Regions from separate parts of the Anoxybacillus sp. FSL W8-0382 genome, predicted to be linked through region 1. Evidence: predicted binding sites of a transcription regulator. Region 1 holds the regulator's gene; the other holds the start of a gene.
What was found. Region 1 encodes Rex, which represses fermentation and respiration genes when NADH is low (regulators of the CRP and FNR family bind a similar motif). Its sites were predicted from a motif close to TTGTGAAATATTTCACAA; they were not measured.
Positions count from the first base shown of each region.

Region 2: the regulator Rex is predicted to act here: its motif matches at 4,022-4,039, upstream of NSS60_RS05070 (L-lactate dehydrogenase).

Region 1 covers NZ_JBBOPX010000001.1:210,110-218,436, reverse strand. The annotation lists purine riboswitch at 1-56, opposite strand, end outside; gene groL (chaperonin GroEL) at 908-2,524, opposite strand; gene groES (co-chaperone GroES) at 2,594-2,878, opposite strand; gene NSS60_RS01260 (CPBP family intramembrane glutamic endopeptidase) at 3,182-3,919, shown strand; gene NSS60_RS01255 (YdiK family protein) at 3,916-4,089, shown strand; gene NSS60_RS01250 (redox-sensing transcriptional repressor Rex) at 4,099-4,734, opposite strand; gene NSS60_RS01245 (ABC-F family ATP-binding cassette domain-containing protein) at 4,962-6,857, shown strand; gene tsaD (tRNA (adenosine(37)-N6)-threonylcarbamoyltransferase complex transferase subunit TsaD) at 7,151-8,164, opposite strand; gene rimI (ribosomal protein S18-alanine N-acetyltransferase) at 8,161-8,327, opposite strand, start outside.
Region 2 covers NZ_JBBOPX010000001.1:964,029-972,355, forward strand. The annotation lists gene NSS60_RS05035 (endolytic transglycosylase MltG) at 1-127, opposite strand, end outside; gene NSS60_RS05040 (hypothetical protein) at 72-251, opposite strand; gene NSS60_RS05045 (hypothetical protein) at 248-565, opposite strand; gene NSS60_RS05050 (sugar phosphate nucleotidyltransferase) at 711-1,622, shown strand; gene NSS60_RS05055 (hypothetical protein) at 1,751-3,091, shown strand; gene rpmG (50S ribosomal protein L33) at 3,172-3,321, shown strand; gene NSS60_RS05065 (5-formyltetrahydrofolate cyclo-ligase) at 3,376-3,945, shown strand; gene NSS60_RS05070 (L-lactate dehydrogenase) at 4,106-5,056, shown strand; gene NSS60_RS05075 (hypothetical protein) at 5,128-5,319, shown strand; gene NSS60_RS05080 (rhomboid family protein) at 5,355-6,908, shown strand; gene NSS60_RS05085 (hypothetical protein) at 6,879-7,739, opposite strand; gene NSS60_RS05090 (spore germination protein) at 7,903-8,327, shown strand, end outside.

The DNA of each region.
Region 1 (8,327 bases):
TAGAGACTCTCGAACCATATTATCGAGGATATACGAAGGTGCGCATCTTAAATTTTAATCCATTCTACCAACTTCATTCCTCGTCGGTCAAGATGCTGTCTTTTTATTCAATTTTCTAACAATTAACAACAATATGTAACTTGCATATGATATATGAGCAAAAATTGTAGGAGAATGCACGTCAACTACCCCCACTTAGCTAACGCTTGAAGTGAGGGCTTGCAACTCCCCAGAAGTGCAAACGGATTTCGTCCTCCTTCCTTGACTTGGGGTTGCATCAGGGGCAGGTTGACGACTACCCAACGACGCAGGTCATGCCTGCATCGTTACCGATTCTCTCGGTGTGTCTGTTGGCAGTACTTGGCTTCCACACACAACAGACGGACCTACGCTCGATGTTTTACGGTTACAACGTTTCCTGTAACCAACTCCATACATCGAGTAGCAGTTATTGGAGTGCCTTTATTGAACGGTTTTCTCCACGCCTTTATTATATCATACACAAAAGAAAGGGGGAACGCGCATTCCTCTCCCACTTACTCCCTTTGGTCGTTGAAGTGGGAGTCTCCTGCGCGAAATAGGATGAATCAACCGAAAGCACTGATCGGTTCATTTACTCAAGCGATAGGTACTGTTACTTCGGCCATTGCGAGCATTCCTTCTCTAAGCGACAAAAAAACAGTTTGCTCTTGATTTATGGGGAAACGTATTGCAAGCGACAGAAAACGCCTTAGAGGCAGATGCTGAAACTACCGATGTACTGAGTGTATGAGGAACGAGGAAATAAAGAAGACGGGCAGTCGATCAGTATCGCTGGAGCATGGATTCAAGCTGTTGGCTCTATTCTTTGTTTTTTGAGTGAATTAAAAGAAAAAACTACCCCTTTGAAACAGGGGTAGTTTTTGCATTACATCATGCCGCCCATGTCAGGCATGCCAGGTGTGTTTTTGTTTTCTTCTGGCTTGTCAGCAACAACTGCCTCAGTTGTTAAGAACATAGCCGCAACAGATGCTGCGTTTTGAAGCGCAGAACGAGTTACTTTTGTTGGGTCAACGATACCAGCTTCAATCATATCAACCCACTCGCCAGTTGCTGCGTTGAAGCCGATGCCAGGTTTTTCTGTTTTTAAACGTTCAACGATAACAGAACCTTCTAAACCAGCGTTGTGAGCGATTTGACGAACTGGCTCTTCGATCGCACGAAGAACGATTTTCACACCAGTTGCTTCGTCGCCTTCAGCTTCGATCGCTGCAACTTTGTTGTATACGTTCATTAATGCCGTACCACCGCCGGCAACAATACCTTCTTCAACTGCCGCACGTGTTGCGTTTAATGCGTCTTCAATGCGTAATTTGCGCTCTTTCAATTCTGTTTCTGTTGCCGCACCAACTTTGATTACCGCAACGCCACCAGCTAATTTCGCTAAGCGCTCTTGTAATTTTTCACGGTCAAATTCAGAAGTAGTTTCTTCTAATTGAGCACGAATTTGGTTGATGCGTGCTTGAATGTCTTCCGCACGGCCAGCGCCACCAACGATTGTTGTATGTTCTTTTGTCACAACGACTTTCGCTGCACGACCAAGTGAAGCAATTGTTGTTGATTTCAATTCGCGACCTAACTCTTCTGTAATGACTTCACCGCCTGTTAAAATCGCGATATCTTGAAGCATCGCTTTGCGACGGTCACCGAAGCCAGGCGCTTTAACTGCAACAGCTGTGAACGTACCGCGAAGTTTGTTCACAACTAATGTAGCAAGCGCTTCACCTTCTACATCTTCAGCGATGATTAACAATGGTTTGCCTTGTTGAACAACTTGCTCCAATACAGGAAGAAGTTCTTGAATGCTTGAAACTTTTTTATCTGTAATTAAGATGTATGGATTATCTAATACAGCTTCCATTTTATCAGAGTCTGTAATCATGTATGGAGATACATAACCGCGGTCAAATTGCATACCTTCCACAACATCTAATTCTGTTGTGAAACCTTTAGACTCCTCTAATGTAATGACACCGTCTTTACCAACGCGTTCCATTGCTTCTGCGATTAATTGACCAACTTCTTCGTCAGCCGCAGAAATAGCTGCAACTTGAGCAATGGAGTCTTTGCCTTCGATTGGTTTAGAGATCGCTTTTAATTCTTCCACAGCGACCGCAACAGCTTTTTCAATACCTTTGCGAATGCCCATTGGGTTCGCACCAGCTGTTACGTTTTTCAATCCTTCGCGAATCATCGCTTGTGCTAATACAGTTGCTGTTGTTGTACCGTCACCAGCAACGTCGTTTGTTTTGCTTGCTACTTCCGCAACAAGCTTCGCACCCATATTTTCAAACGGATCTTCTAATTCAATCTCTTTCGCAATCGTTACACCGTCATTTGTAATTAATGGAGAACCGAACTTTTTCTCTAATACAACGTTACGACCTTTTGGACCTAATGTTACTTTTACTGCATCAGCTAATTTATCTACACCGCGTAACATCGCACGACGAGCTTCTTCGCTGAATTTAATTTCTTTTGCCATACATCTTACCCCCTTGATGAAATTTTAGTTAAGTATTTTTATGTGCTTTATATGTTATCAGGCGAACGATTAACCAATCACAGCTAAAATGTCACTTTCACGCAAAATTAAGTATTCTTTTCCATCATATTTTACTTCTGTACCCGCATATTTTGAGAAGATGATGCGGTCACCAACGCTTACCTCTGGAGCTACGCGCTCACCATTATCAAGAACGCGACCTGAACCAACTGCCACAACTTTTCCTTCTTGTGGTTTTTCTTTTGCTGTGTCTGGTAAGACAATTCCGCTCGCTGTTTTTTCTTCAGTTTGAATTAATTCAATGACAATACGATCACCTAGTGGCTTCAACACGGCAAACGACCTCCTTAATTAGATTTTCGTTCCGTTATTAGCACTCATTCTTATTGAGTGCTAACACACTTATTATATTAATGAACTTTTTTTAATTTTGCAAGTAGGAAGTTAAAAATTTTTCATTAAATGATTCCCTCTTTAACATTATGTCTTTCCTTTCGAAATTCATACAAAAAATATGATAAAATGAAAAAGTATTCAATTTAGAAAGCAGAGGACGATCATTCGCTCAGCTAAGGAAGCAGACGCTTAGAAAATGCTCGTCTAAAGCTAGACAATTTGCACGAAGGGGTTGAACATGTGAAAAAGCAATATTGGTATGTCATCATTACATACGTCGCTATGCAACTATCGAGTTTAGTCGGCGTTCCTTTACTTGCGCATAGCGGATTTATTAACGCATCAAATAAAGATATAGCCATATCGATCGCTTCTGGTTACTGGGCTGTTATTAGTTTCCCGATTGCTCTTTTTCTCGTTCTTTATTTTATGAAAGAAGATATGAAATACTCATATGATCGCCATCAAGCATCGATTGGCATGTCATTCTTTTGGGCGATTGGGGGGTTTTTGCTCGCTCTTTTCGCCCAAGGCATTGCAGCTAATATTGAGATGCACCTATTTGGTGTCGAAATGGGGTCCGAAAACACGAGACGCATCGTTGAAATGGTCAAATTGACACCAGCTCTTATACTCGTTACATCAGTCGTCGGACCAATTTTAGAGGAAATCATCTTTCGGAAAATTATTTTCGGGACGTTGTATCAAAAATACAATTTTTTCTTATCAGCGCTCGTCAGTTCACTTTTATTTGCTGTTGTTCATTTAGAGTTTGAACATTTGCTCTTGTATGCGACAATGGGGTTTGTGTTCGCCTTCTTATATGTGAAAACAAAACGCATTCTCGTACCTATTGCAGCACACGTGTTGATGAACACGTTTGTCGTTGCCATACAAATATTATTCGCTGAAGAAATCGAGAAGATTATGCGCGAAGCAGAACAAATGCAATTCGTCATTTGGAGGCTGTTTTCATGAAATATGAACCACTATTTTACTTTCTAATGGGCATTTTATTTACTTATTTTGCTGTGGATAGTGCTGATGACGGCATTTGGGACGTAACAACAATGCTGTTCATCCTAATTGCAACATTTGATTTTGGCACAGCTATTCGCTCTTTATTGAAAAAAACCTCCCGCTCATAAACGGGAGGTTTATTCATTTCCGTAATGCTTTAAAAAATAAACGAGTGACTGCAATTCGACCGCTAAATCAATATGATGAACACGAATGTGTTCTGGCACATGCAGGCGAGCAGGTGTAAAGTTTAAAATCCCTTTAATCCCCTGTTGAACAAGTCGGTCAGTAATCGGTTGAGCAACTTGGGCAGGAACAGTTAAAATCGCTACGGCAATTCCCCCGAGTTTCTCCTCCAATTCATCTAAATGATAAACCGGAACCCCTCCGACTTCTGTTCCGACTTTATCTGGATCTACATCGAACGCCATCACAATTTTCGTATTATTGTTTTTGCTGAAATTGTAGTTTAAAAATGCAGTCCCTAAATTTCCAACCCCAAATAACGCCACTTCTGTCGTCTCATCTTGGTCTAACGTTTTACGAAAAAATGACAGCAAATAATTGACATTATATCCGTATCCTTTTTTTCCAAGCGCACCAAAGTATGAAAAATCTCGGCGAATCGTTGCTGAATCGACTTTTACAGCTTCGCTTAACTCCGCTGAAGATACACGTTGCTTGCCTGATGCATGCAAGTTTTTCAAAAAACGATAGTACAACGGTAGTCGCTTTGCGGTCGCCTGCGGAATTTTTGGCTGTTCATTATTCACGAGTCAATCCCCCACATTTCCTTTCACAAATAGTTAGCGCTTTCATTTTTCTCTCCTATACGTCTAAAAAATTCTTCCCACTTCTAAACTATACACTATTTTTTTCATTCTGTCTTTCCTTTGTACCCTTTATTATTATTTTTGTCAAATTTGTTATTCGTACACTAGTGTTGCCGAATATCAAGAAAGTACGTTACACTATCAAAAGAAGATTGAGGTGAGAAAGAATGATCATTTTACAAGTAAATCAACTATCCAAATCATATGGAGCAGAACAAGTTTTATCAGACATTAAGCTTGAAATACAAGAAAAAGACCGTATTGCGTTAGTTGGAAGAAATGGCGCGGGAAAATCGACATTATTAAAAATCATTGCCGGACAGTTGTCATACGACACAGGCGAAATCATTAAACCGAAACACGTAACGATCGGTTATTTAGATCAATATACAGGGTTGCAAGCGCATCGTTCCATTTGGGAAGAAATGCTCGATGTGTTTGCCCCGCTACAACAAATGGAAAAACAATTACGCGAACTAGAACAACAAATGAGTTTACATGATGCTGACTATGAGCGCCTACTTGAGCAATATGATCGTTTACAAACAGAATTCAAAGAAAAAGGCGGCTATCAATATGAAGCAGATATTCGTTCGGTTCTCCATGGTCTCCGCTTCTCACAGTACGATTATACGACAAAAGTATCTACATTGAGCGGTGGACAGCGGACGAGGCTAGCGCTTGGTAAACTGCTCCTTACAAGGCCCGATTTGCTCATTTTAGATGAACCGACAAACCATTTAGATATGGAAACGTTGCAATGGCTTGAACAATATTTAAAAAATTACGATGGAGCCATTCTTATCGTCTCCCACGATCGCTATTTTCTTGACCAAATCGTGACACAAGTGTATGAACTATCACGCACAAAAATAAAAAAATATGTCGGAAACTATACAAGCTACTTACAACAACGTGCTGAACAATTTGAACAACAACTAAAATTGTATGAAAAACAACAAGAGGAAATTACAAAATTAAAAGATTTTATTCAACGCAACATCGCTCGTGCATCAACAACGAAGCGAGCACAAAGCCGTAGAAAACAATTAGAAAAAATGAATATCATCGACAAGCCACTCGGTGATGAAAAATCGGCATCGTTTCGTTTCGAAATCGAACGCCCAAGCGGAAATGATGTGCTAACAGCTAACGATTTAGCGATCGGTTACGATCACATCATTGCAAAAAATCTTTCGTTTCGCATCACTCGCGGTGATAGTATCGCATTAATTGGACCAAATGGAATTGGAAAATCAACTCTTTTAAAAACGATCATCAAACAACTCCATCCGAAACAAGGAGAAATACGCTACGGAACAAACGTACAAATTGGCTATTATGATCAAGAACAAGCACAATTAACATCAAACAAACGAGTGATCGACGAACTGTGGGACGAAGATCGATTAAGAACAGAGAAAGAAATTCGGACCATTCTCGGCAACTTTTTATTTTCTGGTGACGACGTATTGAAGCCTGTTCAGACGTTAAGCGGTGGAGAAAAAGCGCGACTCGCTCTCGCTAAACTCATGATGAAGAAAGCAAACGTATTAGTTTTAGATGAACCGACAAACCATTTGGATTTAGATAGCAAAGAAGTGCTAGAACAAGCGCTCATAGAATACCCAGGAACAATTATATTCGTTTCACACGATCGTTATTTTATTAACAAAATTGCAACAAAAATATATGAGTTATCCACAGACGGTCTTGTTGAGTATTTAGGGGACTATGATTATTACGTAGCAAAAAAAGCAGAGCTGCTTGAGCTTGGACAAATTAGCCAAAAAACTAAAACGGGCGAATCGTTGTCACCAAAACGTTCGTACGAAGAAGAAAAAGAACGAAAAAAATTAGAACGACAACGACAACGAAAAATCGAACAGCTAGAAACGGAAATGGAGCGAATCGAACAACAAATTGCTACGTATGAACAACAATTATATGATCCTTCCTGTTACAACGACTATGAAAAAGCTCGGGATACTCAAGGAAAAATTGATGAGCTGAAACAAAAATTCGACGAGTTATTCGAACAATGGGAACTTTTACAAAAATAATAACGAGCTAGCTCCATTTGTGGGCTAGCTCATCTTTTACACAAAGATATCCACAGAAAAAACACCTAAATATAAGTTATTCACCAACTTTTCCACATTACCCACAACAACAAAAGAAAAATCCCCCATTTTGTTGTGGTTAACTTGTTATGATAAAATAACATACAATCAACGTTTTCCACATTATTCACATGTATGTGGATAAAATAATCCACAACAAGCTGAATTGTTCTTAGAAAAATTCGTATGACAATTAGAAAAAGGTGCCCCATTGCTTTTGGGACACCTTCTTACTATAACAGTAAACTTGGGTTTGCATTTAATGCCATGGTGGCACGCTTTCCTTGTTGAAATAATACTGTTCCCGCTGCTGCAATCATCGCTGCATTATCTGTACAAAGCGACAACGGCGGGATAACTAACTCGACTTCTGGCAGTTGATTCATTTGTTTTTGTAATTGTGTACGTAACCCTTCATTTGCCGCCACACCGCCAGCCAGCAATATTTGTTTTACGCTGTAATGCATGGCTGCTTCGATTGTTTTTCTCACTAATACCTCAACGACACTTGCTTGAAAACTTGCCGCCATATCTTCAGGTCGGATCATTTCTCCACGTTGCTTTGCATTGTGCAACGTGTTAATAACCGCTGATTTTAATCCACTAAAACTAAAATCATACGAACCTTCTTCTAACCACGCGCGCGGTAAATCAATAATTGGTTTCCCTTGTTTCGCTAAACGATCGATATGAGGTCCCCCTGGATAAGGGAGTTGCAAGGCCCGGGCAACTTTGTCATACGCTTCTCCAGCCGCATCATCACGCGTTTCTCCAATCACCTCAAATATCCCATGCTCTTTCATGTAAATGAGCTCTGTATGACCTCCAGACACAACAAGCGCCAGAAGCGGAAATTTCATTTCTTGTACAAGTTGATTTGCGTAAATATGTCCTGCGATATGGTGCACACCAACAAGCGGAATGCGATGTGCAAAAGCCAACGCTTTCGCCGCATTTACACCAATCAATAGCGCCCCAACTAATCCCGGTCCCTCTGTTACTGCAATCGCGTCAAGTTGACTTATATCCATATTTGCCTGTTTCATCGTTTCTTCTAATACGAGCGTAATTTGTTCAACATGGTGACGGGAGGCAATTTCAGGAACGACTCCTCCAAATCGTTGATGGCTTTCCATTTGTGAAGCGACAACGTTAGCTACAATTTCACGTCCATTTTTCACAATGGCTGCAGCTGTTTCATCACAGCTTGTCTCAATTCCAAGCACAAATATGTCTTTTTCGCTCATAATTTCACCCACATTACTAAAGCATCTTCTTGATTATCCGAATAGTATCTTTTACGAATACCTCCATTTAAAAAACCAAGTTTCCGATACAACGACTGTGCAACGATATTCGATACTCGCACCTCTAACGTCATTGTTTTTGCCCCCTCTTCTCTCGCCAACG
Region 2 (8,327 bases), 750 kb from region 1:
GACTTGCCTCTCCTTTGGCAATTGTTAACGTATAAATGTACACTTTTTCTTTTTGAGATGGTGTTGTTTTTTCAATTTCTTTTTTTTTGTTTTTCGAGTTTTTCAGCGAGTTCATTTCGTTCAGCAACGATTTGTTCATACTGCTGTTCGCTGATGGTAGTATACTGCTTGTCATTCGTGTAATGAACGATAGCAAGTATCGTTGTGGCAAACAACATTCCAGCCGCAAATGCACGTGTTGTTCTTTTCATCGTTCATTCCTCGCGATCACAATATTTACTTCATCTATCGGCATGTTGAGTTTGCGGGCAATTTGTTCTTTTGTCCAACCTTGCTTATGTAGATGCCATATTTGTTCTTCAGTTGAAAACAACTCCATTCCGACAAGCAGCTCTTCTTCAAGCGCTTTAACTCGCTTTTTTATTTCGTACAATTGTTGCATCGTCGATAATGTGAGTTGCTCTACTTGTTCTTCTACCTCTTTTACACGATCTTTTTGAAAGAAAGAAATAAGCAATAGTATGATTGCAAAAGAAATGAGTCCAATCAATGTATATTCGATCATGTTTGTCACCCCACTTTATTATACATAGGAATGTAGCGATCATGCATCATTTTCATGTCAAATCGACAATTTTCGTATATTGTCCGCATAGTATTGTCATGATATGATGGAACAAAGTGTGCTTTCACTTGGGGGGGGATATGTTGTGAAAGCGGTCATTATGGCAGGGGGAAGAGGAACACGGTTACGTCCGTTAACTTGTCATGTTCCGAAACCGATCGTACCGATTATGAATAAACCTGTGATGGAGTATAGTATTGAATGGTTAAAACATCACGGAATTACGGATATTGCTGTAACCGTTCAATATTTAAGTGATGAAATTATTGAATATTTTGGTGATGGACGTCGATTCGGTGTACATCTTCATTACTTTGAAGAGACGACGCCCCTTGGAACGGCAGGGAGCGTAAAACATGCTCAGTCTTTTTTAGACGATACGTTTGTTGTTATTAGTGCAGATACGTTGACGACAATTCATTTGCAGCAGGCAATCAATTTCCATTTTTCCAAACAAGCATTAGTTACCGTTCTTATGCACCACGAAGCGACTCCTCTTTCATACGGTGGAATTGTGACAGATCGAAACGGAAAAGTGATTCATTTTGTAGAAAAACCAAAATGGAATGAAGTGTGTAGCGATTTAGTCAATACAGGCATTTACATTTGCGATCCAGCGATTTTTAATTATATGCCTGAACATCCACCTTACGATTTTAGTCAACATATTTTTTCACATCTCATTCAACAAGAGTACCCAATATACGGATATGAGGCGGATGGATATTGGTCTGATATTGGTATCATTGAACAATATCATCAAACACATGTTGATTTACTAAATCAACGTCTCGTTTCTTCTCATTACAAAGAAATAGCTCCTGATGTATGGATCGGTGAGCGAGTGAACATTGCACAAGAGGTAAAGTTAGAAGGACCGATTCTTATTGGGGACGATGTGCGCATTGATGCCTATGCAACACTCGGACCATATACGGTGGTTGGCTCACGTTCAGTTATTAGTAAATACGCATCGTTAAAGCGATCGATTGTTTGATCCAATGTTTATATTGATGAACATAGTGAATTACGGGGAGCAGTTGTAGCAAATGATGTGTATATCGGTAAAAAAATGAAATATTTGATTATGCGGTCATTGGGGCAAAATGCAAATTAAAAAATAAAGTGAAAGTGCAACATGCGGCTAAAATTTGGCCGAATAAAACAATTGCAGAAAAAACGAAAGTGAAAGGTTCAATTGTATGGGGTGAACAACGCCCAAACGTATTGTTTCGCCAAAATGGGATCAGCATGCGCGCTCATGTTGATGCTCATCCGATATTTATTACACAGTTGGCTTCAGCATATAGCAGTCTACATGAAAAAGGAAGTCACATATTAATTGGCTTTGACAATCACCCGTTGTCCCAGGCGCTTGGATCGTTGTTTACTCAATGTTTGCATATGTACGGTATGCACACAAATGTATATGAGGGGGGATATTTGCCTGCTTTTCGTTATATTCTTTCTCATAAACAATATCGTGGTGGCGTATTTGTGACGTTGAACGAACATGATGAAGTAGTTATTGACATACACGATGAACAAGGATTTCCCATTGATTGCACGATGGAACGCGCGATTGAACAACGAATGGAACATGAACATCATATGTCAGCGATGCAAATGGGTGAAGCAATGAAACAAAAAGAGAACGATGAAATGTATATTCGAGCATTGCGTCAAGCGATTTCTTTTTCTTCATCGGAGCGATGGAAAGTTGTCGTCGCTAGTTCTCCTTTATTGAAGCATATCATTGAACGCACACTTCTGTTGTTCGCTGTAGATGTTGTTTGGACAAAAGAGCGTGATGATGAACACATTCGGAAACTAATCGAGCAAGAACAAGCCCAATTTGCTATCGTGTTTGACTATTCAGGGGAACGTTTTCGAATGTTTGATGGGCAAGGAGTTGTGTTGACGAAAGAAGAAATGATCTCGTTGCATGTGCTCACATCTCTTTTATTTAGCGAAACGAAAAAAGTAGCCGTTCCTTCTTGGGCGCCGTCCGTTTTGCATACGCTAGCAGAACGTTTGCATGGCGAAATGATTTATGTCAAAGATACGAGACGAGACTTGCTTCTTGCTCATCATGAACCGTTTCATTTTTATTTGGATGGATTATACGCGTGCATACAACTATTACACTTGTTAGCGATTGAACGTTGTTCCCTTCGTACCATTGTGTCGTCTATTCCGACTATTCATTTATCATGCCGTGATGTTCATTGCCCATGGGATGAACGGGCGGCTGTTATGCGTAAATTGTTAGAAGAATCGTATGACAAGCATGTAGATTTTACAGATGGCATGAAAGTATATCATGAAGATGGAGCATGGACACTCATTTTACCGAAAGTAGATGAACCAACGTTAACGATTTATTCACAAGCAGCAAATGCTCAAAAAGCAAAAGAATATACGAAATACTATATAAAGAAAATTCGGCAATATCAAAACGTATAAAATTCATATGGAAATTGTTTAAGAAAAATGATATGATGGAAAGGTATGATTACAATACTTTTGTTTGGAGGGAAAGAACGATGCGTGTAAATATTACGTTAGCATGCACAGAATGCGGCGAACGCAACTATATTTCAACAAAAAATAAGCGCAATAACCCAGAGCGCCTCGAATTGAAAAAATATTGCCCACGAGACAAAAAAGCAACAGTTCATCGTGAAACGAAGTAAGCAGTAGGATTTTTTTCCTGCTGCTTATTTTTTTATGAAAGAGGGGGAAGGTTAATGAATAAGAAACAATTGCGGCAACAAATAAAACAACGTCTCTTACATATGACAAAAGAAGAACGCAAGAAAAAAGAAACAATCATTCACGACATATTATTTCAGCAACATCTTTGGCAAACGGCACAAGTGATCGGTATTACGATCTCACGACAAATCGAAATCGATACAAAATGTATCATTGAACGAGCATGGCAAGAAGGGAAAAAAGTTGCCATTCCAAAATGCGATGTAACAACAAAACAAATGACGTTTCGCGAAATTCGTTCGTTTCAAGAAACGGGACGCTCTTTTTTCGATTTATATGAACCGATTGTGGAAGAAACGAGAGAAGTGCAAAAAGATGAAATCGAGCTCCTATTTGTTCCAGGTCTTGCTTTTGTTCGTAAAGGATATCGCCTTGGCTATGGTGGGGGATATTATGATCGATATTTAGTTGATTTTCCAAACGACACAATTTCCCTTGCATATGATTGTCAAATCGTCTCTACGTTGCCGGTTGAACAGCATGACATCCCTGTCCAAATGATTATTACAAACGAAGGAATTGTTGTTTGTGAAAACGAATAATAAAACAGCATGAGCGCTTTCATGTTGTACAGGAGAAAAAAATAACAAAATGTTAATAATTCATGCTTTATAAACTTTGTGAAACAGTGTACAATGTAAGTGTGAAACAGATAAACAACGCACAGATTGTAAAATGATATATACGAAAGGTGGAAGAAATATGTCAGATAAAGTAAAACGTGTTGTTTTAGTTGGAACAGGTTTTGTTGGTTCAAGTTATGCGTTTGCGCTTTTAAATCAAGGGGTGACAGAAGAGCTCGTTTTGATTGATATTAATAAAGAAAAATCGGAAGGAGACGCGATGGACTTAAATCACGGCATGCCGTTTGCGCCATCCCCAATGAAAATTTGGTTTGGCAATTACGAAGATTGCAAAGATGCTGATCTCGTTGTGTTAACTGCGGGAGCGAATCAAAAACCAGGAGAAACACGATTAGATTTGGTTGAGAAAAACACGAAAATTTTCAAAAATATTATCGATCAAGTGATGGCAAGCGGATTTAACGGTATTTTTCTCGTCGCCACAAATCCGGTTGACATTTTAACATACGCTACATGGAAGTTTTCAGGATTGCCAAAAGAGCGCGTGATCGGTTCAGGAACGATTTTAGACACAGCTCGCTTCCGCTATTTGTTAGGTGAATATTTCGATGTGGATACGCGCAACGTACATGCTTATATTATTGGGGAACATGGTGATACGGAGTTGCCTGTTTGGAGCCATGCATTCATCGGTTGCCGTCCAATTGCCGATATGATGAAAGAAAAGCCACAATATAAACAAGAAGATTTAGATAACATTTTTGTGAATGTACGCGATGCAGCGTATCAAATTATTGAGCGAAAAGGTGCAACATATTACGGCATTGCCATGGGACTTGTTCGTTTAACAAAAGCGATTTTACAAAATGAAAACAGCGTTCTTACTGTTTCAGCTTACTTAGAAGGCCAATATGGCCAAAATGATATGTACATTGGCGTACCAGCAATCGTAAATCGCAACGGTATTCGTGAAGTTGTTGAACTACAATTGAACGAGGAGGAAAAAGAAAAATTTACTCATTCTGCAACTGTATTAAAAGATGTAATGAAACGCGTTGGATTGCAATAGGTTGTCTCATGATGAGGCAACCTTTTTATAATTTCAACACGAAAAGGGAACGGTAAATATGAGGGAGGGTGATGATGTTGAATGGAAAAACGTTGATCGTTGCCGTTATGGCAGGGCTCGTTCTTTATCGGTTTCGTTATCGGTTATTGAACGAAATATTGAAACGAGAAGCGGTTCAAAAACGAGTGGTACAATGGGGAATGTCCGTTCCGTTTATTCGCCAGCGCATTGTTCCTACATTATTTTTACAAAAGTACAAATAGTTGCGCTTTGTAAGAGAGTGTGATAAAAGAAGGGTATGATAGCGAAGGGAGAGGGAAGGTTGGGCATTCGCTTTGATTTTGTATATTGGCAAATGATGTTTCAATTGTTACAGATGAACTATGAAATCGTTTATTTGTCACCTGATGAGCGGGAGGTTTGGTTGCAATCTACGAGGGAACGAAAAGCGCCGCTTGTACGCCTTGTTCGCACTGATATGGATTGGGGTGTGTCATTAAAAAATGATATGAATCGCGCGCTAGTCGCTGTTGATGAATGGCGCAAGCGACAATTTCGCCGCCAACTGCAAGTCATCAACGTTTATGTCATGATGTATCCCCCTGTTGACGATTGGGAACTGTATGTTGAACGACCATTCACGACTGAGCGAGTGCATATGCAAACATATGTGATGCATCTTTACAATATGTATGACGTCTTGCATAAGCTAAGCACGCAGTTCCATCAATCATTAAAAGTGTACGTACCTGATGATTCTCCAATGTTGCAACAAGAATTACAAACGTTTAAACAACACGTGCTATCATTTGCAGAGCGCATGTATGAAAATGAACGGCGCATATTTGAACGTGGAAAAGCGAGATTTACATATGTGTTTATTGCTTTACAAATAGTGATGTTTTTTATTTTAGAATGGAACGGTGGAAGTACAAATACGTTGACGCTCATTCAATATGGCGCAAAGTTTAATCCGCTTATTTTGCAAGGAGAATGGTGGCGCTTTTTCACCCCTATTGTTTTGCATATCGGTTTTTTACACTTGTTCATGAATACGTTTGCGCTATATTATTTAGGCTCACTTGTTGAAAAATTGTACGGCTCGTTTCGTTTTTTATTTATTTATCTTTTCGCTGGTTTTGCAGGTTCGCTTGCTAGTTTTTTATTTTCATCATCCGTATCTGCCGGGGCGTCTGGTGCCATTTTCGGATGTTTTGGGGCTTTGTTATACTTCGGAAAAGCAAAACCGCACATATTTTTTCGAACAATTGGAATGAACGTCATCACTGTCATCGGCATCAATTTAGCGTTCGGTCTCGTCGTTCCTAATATTGATAATGCGGGTCATATTGGCGGTTTAATTGGTGGGTTTTTAGCGGCAAATATCGTTCATTTCCCAAAGGAACGTGTTCGCTTTGGACAATGGTTTGCTGCTTTGTTCACAGCGGTCGTTACGCTCATTTGCTTATATATTGGCTTTCAACGACCGCCAGCAGATCAAGCACAACTTATTCTTGCGTTGTCCAAGCAATATATTGATGAACGGGAATACGGCCAAGCAGAGCAAATGTTAACACTCATTCATGAACAAGATGCTGAAGCATATAAGGCAGATTTTTTGCGTGCCTATATTCACATACAACAAAAAGATTACGATGATGCAAAACAATATTTATATGATGCCATCAAAAAAAACGACCGTTTTCATGAAGCGTATTATTATTTAGCGTTATTATATGCGGAAGAAAAAAACTATGAAAAAGCAAAACAAGCTGCAGAGCGTGCGTTGCAGCTTGAACCAAATAATGAGCAATATCAACGATTATTGCGTGAACTCGAGCAGTTGCTTTAATATGACGAGTTCTCTGTCTGCTGTTTCTGTTACGACAAACAGTTTACTGTAATCCTTTTTGATTAAAATAAGCGGAACGGTGCTACCGATTGGAGATTCAATCGAACCGTTCTGTTTTTTTATGCCTAAAAAATAATTTTTGTACAACCCTTCCCATAAGTTTCCGATCATCATTTCCGTTTCATTTGTTGTCAAATCCATAAACGGTTGCTCATTATATTGAACGAGCTCCGGTAAATACAAATGGTAATAATCGTCTGCTGGCAATATGTTCCCCATTTGATTAGCGGTTTTATTTACGATCGTTTGCGTTTGTTTATTTAATGTGTTTGCCCATGTTTTTTGTTCGGCTGTCGTTGGTTTACGAAACGATTGAAGTGGTGCGAAGGATGAGTCGATGACGTATAATACGTCCCCACTCATTTTTTGACTGCTTCGAATGTCATTGCCATTATGCAATTCTCCTTGGTGATATGAGATGGCTTGAAATAATCGACTTCCTTTTTGTTTGAGCTGTTTTTGCTGAATGAGACTTTTCCTGTTTTTTTTCCATTTCGTTTGTGTAGCAACAAGCCTTCCGTTAGCAAATAACAACGAAACATCTTGCCGAAGATAAGCAGTTCGATCAAGCGATGAAGTGACGATCCAATCGACGACATAGCGTGTTTCCTTCTTTTTGGGCTGTAGTGATAATTTTGTTTCGGCAGTTGTAAAGCGAACGGTCGGATCGATCGGGAAAAACATAATCGCTTCATGCGCTGGCCGTTTCAACGCTTGTATGATGATGACAAATGACAAAAGAAATATGCATATCGATAATAAACGTTTCATCTTATTCCTCCGGTCAAGCTTACATTTATAAAAAATGTATGTGCATATGACAGGAAATATGTATGAATACATTTACATGTGTCAAAGATGGATGGTAATGAATGTAAGGTAGGTGATTGGAGTGGAACGAGTATCTTCACGTCTTTCAGAAAACGTTTCATATATGAAGGAAAAGCTTGGAGTAGGGAAAAGTTTTGACGTCATTTACTTAGACGTGCATTATGCCGGAAAAGATATGGCGTTATTTATGATTGACGGATTTGTGAAAGATGACATTCTTCATTATTTAATGAAATTGTTATCTGAGCTACCAAATGGAACATTAGATGAACAACCGTTAGATAAATTATTAAAAACACATCTTCCGTATGTAGAGTTGGATCAAACAGATGATTTCGAACGGGTAATTGATGGTGTGTTGGCAGGACCGACAGCTTTGTTCGTTGATGGAATGGCAAAAGCGATTTTAATTGATGCACGCACATATCCTGTGCGAGGACCTCAAGAGCCAGATATGGAGCGTGTTGTTCGAGGTGCACGCGATGGATACGTGGAAACGATTGTATTTAACACAGCGCTAACAAGACG